2 regions of the Peribacillus sp. NJ11 genome follow, and region 1 is predicted to be linked to the other one. Evidence: riboswitches for the same ligand, from Rfam matches in the RefSeq annotation. Region 1 holds a riboswitch; the other holds the start of a gene.
What was found. Region 1 has a riboswitch for cobalamin ahead of QUF86_RS21160 ((2Fe-2S) ferredoxin domain-containing protein). Riboswitches for the same ligand answer to the same signal wherever they lie in the genome.
Positions count from the first base shown of each region.

Region 2: another riboswitch for cobalamin. It lies ahead of QUF86_RS00250 (ribonucleoside-diphosphate reductase subunit alpha); the one in region 1 lies ahead of QUF86_RS21160 ((2Fe-2S) ferredoxin domain-containing protein).

Region 1 covers NZ_JAUCFO010000001.1:4,309,190-4,312,849, forward strand. Annotated here, with positions in the region: gene QUF86_RS21150 (sirohydrochlorin chelatase) at 1-321, opposite strand, end outside; gene cobJ (precorrin-3B C(17)-methyltransferase) at 340-1,995, opposite strand; gene QUF86_RS21160 ((2Fe-2S) ferredoxin domain-containing protein) at 2,010-2,378, opposite strand; cobalamin riboswitch at 2,528-2,716, opposite strand; cobalamin riboswitch at 2,922-3,117, shown strand; gene QUF86_RS21165 (hypothetical protein) at 3,101-3,259, shown strand; gene QUF86_RS21170 (energy-coupling factor ABC transporter permease) at 3,293-3,660, shown strand, end outside.
Region 2 covers NZ_JAUCFO010000001.1:47,195-50,854, reverse strand. Annotated here, with positions in the region: gene QUF86_RS00250 (ribonucleoside-diphosphate reductase subunit alpha) at 1-1,534, opposite strand, end outside; cobalamin riboswitch at 1,675-1,854, opposite strand; gene QUF86_RS00245 (manganese-dependent inorganic pyrophosphatase) at 2,148-3,077, shown strand; gene QUF86_RS00240 (hypothetical protein) at 3,189-3,323, opposite strand; gene QUF86_RS00235 (SulP family inorganic anion transporter) at 3,409-3,660, opposite strand, start outside.

The DNA of each region.
Region 1 (3,660 bases):
ATGGTGGACCCCGATCGTTTGACCATATGTGAATTTCACTTCTGGATATTTGGTTTTCCCATCCTCTATTTCAGCTGGGATATGTAATTTCGAATGTCCTGCATGCAACAAAATGATCGGTATGACGATAACTTCCGTAGCCCCTCGTTTTACACAATTATCAATGCCTTTTGATATATTCGGTGTCGCAAATTCCAGGAAGCACGTTTCTACCAAAAAACTGTCATCCATTGCCGGAATCATATTTTTAATAAAATGAACGACTTCTTCGTTTCCCGAAGCCAGGCGGCTTCCGTGTCCTACAAACAAAACTGCTTTCATTTACTTTCCCCCTCTTGATTAGTCTTCACAAGGCGCAGGCTCTATGTTTATTTTGGGAGCAATGTCCTGATAAGAAAAATTCTGTATCTTTTTTGAACGTTTGAAGTATTTAAAAAGCCGCTCATTTGGATGGGCATTTTGCTTATACTCCCCGACAATGTCCGTAATCAATTCAACAAGCCGTTCCGGTTCAATGCCTTCAGCTACCGGCTGACCTGGATGGGCCGTTCTTCCAACCGGTTTAGCTCCAAGAAATAAGTCGAACTTCCCTTTTCGGAAGACAATCCCGATGTCATCCATCACGGCACTATAACAAGCCATTCCACACCCATTAAATCCGATGTTCAGTTCCTTAGGCATTTTCATTCCGCCAAGCACCCGGTGTATTTCATCCGCATATGGTATGGATTCCGCTTTTTCACCATCACAGAAATCACAGGCTTTTAACGTCAGTACATCTCCAATCGGCGATAATAGAAAGTTTGCTGATTGCAATTTCCCCGTAATGACTTCCGGGTCCGTTGTCGGGATCTTTAAAACGATCTTATGATTTGGCGTGTATTCCATCGTTCCCTTTTCCCCGACAACTTCCGCAAGTGTCATCATTTGTTTGGGAGTGAATTGTTTATTCGCCACACCTGGACTTACGGCAAGTTCGAATACCGACTCCATTTTTTGCTGGACAATCGGCTTAATGGATTGCTGAACGGTTTGACCCTTCACTCTTGACAAGGCTTCCATTGCCATTTCAAAAGAAGTGGACTTCTTTTCTGGAGCTTTTGTAAGTAATCCAACTCCTCCAGCAGACTTCGTAGAGGTTTCTTGCATGGAATCGGCTTCTTGATCTAATGCCCACGGTTCCGCTTCTTTTTGCAGACGCTGATGCGGCTTCAATGTTTGCTTTTCCGAATTCAATGTATATTTCCTCTGATAGCCTCTTGGTGTGATTATTTTGTCATCGTATAAAAAAGTGGATGAATTACCGATAATGACGGTGGTCAACATTCCAATATCGTGATTCAACATATCTTTCAAATTGGTTATGACAATATCCTGCCGATCGCGATAAGCACTTTTCACCAACCCGACAGGTGTATCTGGCGAACGGTAGCGAAGGAGAATTTTCTGTGTTTCAACAATTTGCCTAGTCCGCCTGCCGCTGCGCGGATTATAAAGCGCAATGACAAAATCAGCCATTGCAGCTGCTTCCACCCTTTTAGCGATTAGGTCCCAAGGAGTTAAATGATCACTGAGGCTGATCGTACACGAATCGTGCATGACTGGTGCCCCAAGTAAAGACGCACAAGAGTTGATTGCAGAAATACCAGGAATGACTTCAATGCCCACTCCAGTTTCTTCTTTCCAACCTTTTTCAATCAATACTTCATAAACCAACCCTGCCATCCCGTACACTCCGGCATCCCCACTGGAAATGACAGCCACTTTTTTTCCCAACTCCGCTTGTTTTACTGCTTCCTGAGCACGTGATACCTCTTCAGTCATCCCCGTACTAATGATCGTTTGATCTGTAAGCAGTCCCTGAATGAGTTCAACATAAGTTTTATAACCAATGATGTAGTCACTTTCTTGAAGGGCTTCGACAGCACGTTTGGTAATGTGTTCAAAATTCCCTGGTCCAAAGCCCACGACGAATAATTTACCGTTTGTACTCATTAAGACATCTCCTTTTACGATTTGTTCTTTGAAATACCCGTATGAGCAGGAAAATCCGGATTAGGCGTCATTTCCCCATCACTGAATTGGTAGATCATCTGTGGAACATATTCCCCATCTTCGATATTGCTGACAATCTCCCGACCGAAATCAGGCGTATCCACTCTATACCATTTCCCTTGGGGATAGGCAATCACAACGCAGGCATCCTTACATCTTCCGTTACAGCGTGTCCTTGTTGTATGAATTTTCAAATCCAGTCCCTTTGAAGTAATTTCATCGCGAATCGCTTGAGTTACTTCTTCCCCGCCCTTTTTCATGCAACTGCTTCCATTGCAAATCAACAAATGCGTATTTGTACCCTTCAAGTTCCAAGTAGTCATCTTCTTCCTCCTGAGTTCAGGGAAAAGGCAAAATAAAAAACCTTAACATAAGAGTCAAGGTTTAAAAAACTATATGAATGAGGAGCCCTCCGCAAATATGCTGAATCTCCCAAAATCGTCATAGTCCTTCTACCTTTCCCTCCGAAAAGTATCATACAATTTCAAAAGCAGGTTTCCTGGCTTACGCTTCATTTTACTTTGTCCCTTCCCGGCTTTAAGCCAGTGGTTATCGACAATTCATCAGCGTTTACAGTAGCGGGGGCTGCATCGGATTTTCACCGATTTCCCTATTATCCCTTGGAAATTCACACAAGAGCACTTTTAAAATGAAATATTTGGTTTTATTATACAATTATAGCTAACCTTATCTATCATATAACAACTTTAGCAAAATTCAATAGTTTATTCCGACTGTTTAGAAAAGTTTAATAGTGTAAATCCAGCCATAAGCCTTTCCTCTCTGCATTCTTAGTCAAAAAAAAAAAAAAAGAGAGTGTAGCTGGAATTATTTCTTTATGGTACACTATACGAGAATTTTCGAAATAATTACATAAGTTTTATGGTGTTGAATTTCTCGGAATTCAGCTTAAAAGGGAAGCCGGTGAAAGTCCGGAGCGGTCCCGCCACTGTAAAGGGAAGTCCTATTACGTTAACATTAATCCACTGTCAAATGAGATGGGAAGGATGTAACGGGACAATGAACCTAAGCCAGGAGACCTGCCATGAAGCGTGAAACTGTTTCAACCTACGAGGATGGGTGTGCGGATCAGGCAGAATGGCCCATATTGGTTTATGCTGCAAAATTCCTGTTCATTACGCACTTCTTTCTTTTGAGAGAAGTGCTTTTTATGTTGGGCGCCGCTTTTCTTCTAAAGTTTTGATCAGAAAAATTAAAGGTGTTGAAAGGAGAAAGAATGAAAAGAGTCAATTGGAAAATTCTTTATTTTGTCATTTTACTGCTTCTTGTCCCAAAACGTGCGATGGCCATGCATATCATGGAGGGCTTTTTACCAATTGAATGGGCCATATTTTGGTGGGCCGTGACCCTTCCATTTTTAATCTTGGGTTACCGGTCCATTAGGTCCAAAGTAAGGGAAAACCCAGAAACAAAAATGATGCTCGGTCTATCGGGTGCATTCGTATTCATATTATCTGCCTTGAAGATTCCTTCCGTTACTGGAAGTTCTTCACACCCTACCGGAGTTGGTTTAGGTTCCATATTATTCGGGCCATTGGCCATGAGTGTCTTAGGCTCCATCGTTCTATTATTTCAAGCTGTTCT
Region 2 (3,660 bases), 4.3 Mb from region 1:
TTTCCAAAACATCGCTGCTCACCGCACGGGGCAAGTTAATGGATGAAAGGTTGCAGACAACGAAATCGCCGCTTTTACGAACAACAACGACATCTCCATCTTCTGTTTCGTATTCATCCGTGATCGTCGAAGGGCTTAAGTTTTGGGCAATCTCGGTGCAAAGGTTAGAACAATAAATCATACCTTTATGTTTATTTGGATTCTTCCGGTTCACTTCATCGCGGTAGAACATGTATGGTACGCCTTCTTCTAATTGAGAAATCATAATGCTTTTCATGATGTCCATCGCATTGATCTTTTCAAAGCTATAGTTTGGAAGCGTACCATTTTCTGCGGCCTCGACAGCAAGTGCATAATGATTCCTGAAGCTTCCTTCGCCTTTCTTCTCGTCGTAAAGGTCTTCAAGTGAGAATCCAAGGGTTTGCTTGACGGTATGCGGATCGAAAAGATACCATTCTTTTCTGTCACGTACAGCCTCCATGAATAAATCAGGAATGCATACACCCGTAAAAATATCATGGGCTTTTAATCTGTCATCCCCGTTTTGCGTCTTCAAATCAAGAAAGCTCATGATATCTTTATGCCAGGCATCCAAGTAAATCGCGATGGCACCTTTACGTTGCCCCAATTGATCGACACTGACAGCTGTCTGGTTGAATAGTCGAATCCAAGGAGTCGTGCCGGAACTATTTCCAGAGAAACCACGGATATCGGAACCAAGCGACCGGATCTTACCAACGTAAAGACCGACACCGCCGCCGAATTTTGATACTTTTGCGGCATCGTAGTTAGATAGGTAGATACCATCAATGGAATCTTCAATTGCGTCGATAAAGCAAGAGCTTAACTGTCCATGCGTTTTTCCTGCATTGGAGAGTGTAGGTGTCGCAACAGTCATATAAAGGTTGGACATTGCCCAGTAAGCTTCTTTGATAAGTTGCAGGCGGTGCTCCGTTTTTTCCAATCGCATGATTTCCATCGCGATGATCATGAAGCGCTCTTGGGGCAGTTCGTAGACCTTGTCCTTTTTTGGGCGGGCTAGGTAGCGATCGTTTAATAAGTAGATGCCTATGTAAGAAAATAATTTATCCTTTTCCGGGTCGATCACCGAACCCAATTCCTCAATTTCCGCTTTCGTATAAGAAGAGAGCAGTTCTGATTTATAGATGGGGTAACGCTGGCCTTCTGAAAGTTGGGAGAGTTCCGTGATCAGTTCATAGAATGGGCCATAACTCATGCCTTCATAACCTCGATTGGCTTGTGCATCCCTATACATCGCATTCAACAGTTCTGCTGCAGCAACGAACGTCCAATCGGGAGCATCGATATCGACACTTTCAAGAGCGAGCTGAATCAGTTTCTTTGATGCCTGTTCTTCGGTTGAGTCACTTTTGCGATCAAGCCATTTTGTAAAACGCTTTTTGAACTTTTCCATATCGAGACGGCCTTCGAATTCCTTCGATAACATCTCAAGCTGGATGGAATTCGTGTCGGTGTCATTTTCACTTATGGTAGAGTTATATGTTTGAGTCATTAATAATCCTCCTTGTAAACTTCCGCTAAAATAAAAAAAAACCGCCCAATAAATTGAGCGGATCAAACGATAGAATAAAAGAGCCATGAAAAAATAGCCATTATGCTATCGTTTCATCATCTCAATCCCCGAAGAATAAGAAACGTGAAAAATTCAAGGCAGGTCTCCTGACTCATGATCATCCTACTTTGAGTCCTTCCCGTATAGAGAGCTATACAGTGGTTTCTCATTTCGTCACATTTACAGTTGCGGGGACAGTTCCGGGTTCGCACCGGATTCCCTTTTCAGCCATCGCTGGCACCTTGGATTACAAAAAATTCTATATATAGTTATTAGTGTTGTTTGTGTAATCAATATCTAGTATTTCTGCTTATATTATCGTAAGCCATATACGATGATAATTCAACTAATATATTTGAGAAAAACCAACCCTTATCTATTGACAAAGCGAAGGTAGAGGGTGAAAGAATGAAAGATTTTATTGGGGAATGGGTAATTCAAGCACTGAATTTAGGGGATTTTGTGTTAAAATAAAGTGTATAGTAAAGGTGGCTCTCCTTAATTGCGATAAGGGGATTCGCGGAAAAATATTTATGAAAAAGGAGATAAAATCTTGGAAAAAGTATTAGTTTTTGGACATAAAAACCCGGATACAGACACAATCTGTTCAGCAATCGCTTATGCAGATCTGAAAAAGCAGTTAGGTATCAACGCTGAACCAGTTCGTCTGGGTGAAGTGAATGGTGAAACTCAATATGCGTTGGACCACTTCAAATTCGAAGCTCCTCGTCTTGTGGAAAAGGTGGCAGGGGAAGCTGATGGCGTGATCCTGGTCGATCACAATGAACGCCAGCAAAGTGCTGAAGATATTGACCAAGTACGTGTGTTGGAAGTTATCGACCATCACCGCATCGCTAACTTTGAAACAAGCGATCCTTTATATTACCGTGCGGAACCAGTTGGCTGTACGGCAACCATTTTAAATAAAATCTATAAAGAAAACGGCGTTGAAATCCCTAAAGCGATCGCAGGTCTTATGCTGTCTGCCATCATTTCGGATTCTTTATTGTTCAAATCGCCGACCTGCACGGAGCAAGACGTTGCAGCAGCTATGGAACTGGCTGATATTGCGGGAGTCAACGCTGAAACATATGGTTTGGAAATGTTGAAGGCGGGAGCTGACTTGAGCGACAAAACGATTGCCCAGCTTATCACTCTTGATGCAAAAGAATTCTCCATGGGCATGGCTAAAGTGGAGATAGCCCAGGTCAATGCTGTTGATCCGAACGAAGTCCTTGCTAAGCAGGCCGAACTAGAAGCAGCCATTGAAGAGGTCATCGCTGTGAAGGAATTGGATTTATTCCTATTCGTAGTAACGGATATCCTGACCAATGATTCTGTTGCCTTGGCTCTTGGTAAAGCAGCCAATGCAGTGGAAAAAGCATATGACGTTTCATTAAACAATAACATCGCCGTCTTAGAGGGCGTTGTATCGCGTAAAAAACAAATCGTGCCGGTCTTAACGGGCGTATTCAGTAAATAATATAGGGAAAGGGGTGCTCATTAAAAACGTGTGCATCCTTTTTCTGTACATGCAAAAAAAGACTCAACCATCCATTTAAAGGTGTTTGAGTCTTTTTTCTTAATTCAAAGTTTACTTTTCTTTTTCATAGGCGATGACAATCAGTTCTTTATTGGCTTCCTCGCCAAGTTTGCTTTCAAAGCTTTTCAGTTCATTCAATAAATCTGGTGACAGATTTGCTGCCGTATAATCCTGCTCGGATGTCATGCTTTTCGCTCCTTTCAAAAGGAAATATTTCATGTTATCTATTTTGTCGGTTTGAAAAGTTTCTATTCAGCAGAGTTTTACTACTTCAAGATATTTTACTTTCTGATGTGGCGAGTTTTTCTAGCAATAACGAACTTTCCTCATCGAGGCCTTGCACCTGGACAGGTGTACCTTGTAGCTGATATTTTAGGACAACCGTATCAACAGCACCGACTGCAGAAGCATCCCATATTTTAGAGTGGGAAAAATCGATGATGATTACATCGGCTTTTTCCTTGAAATTGAACTTCGAAACAAAGTCCTGGACCGAAGCGAAAAATATTTGTCCGCTGATACG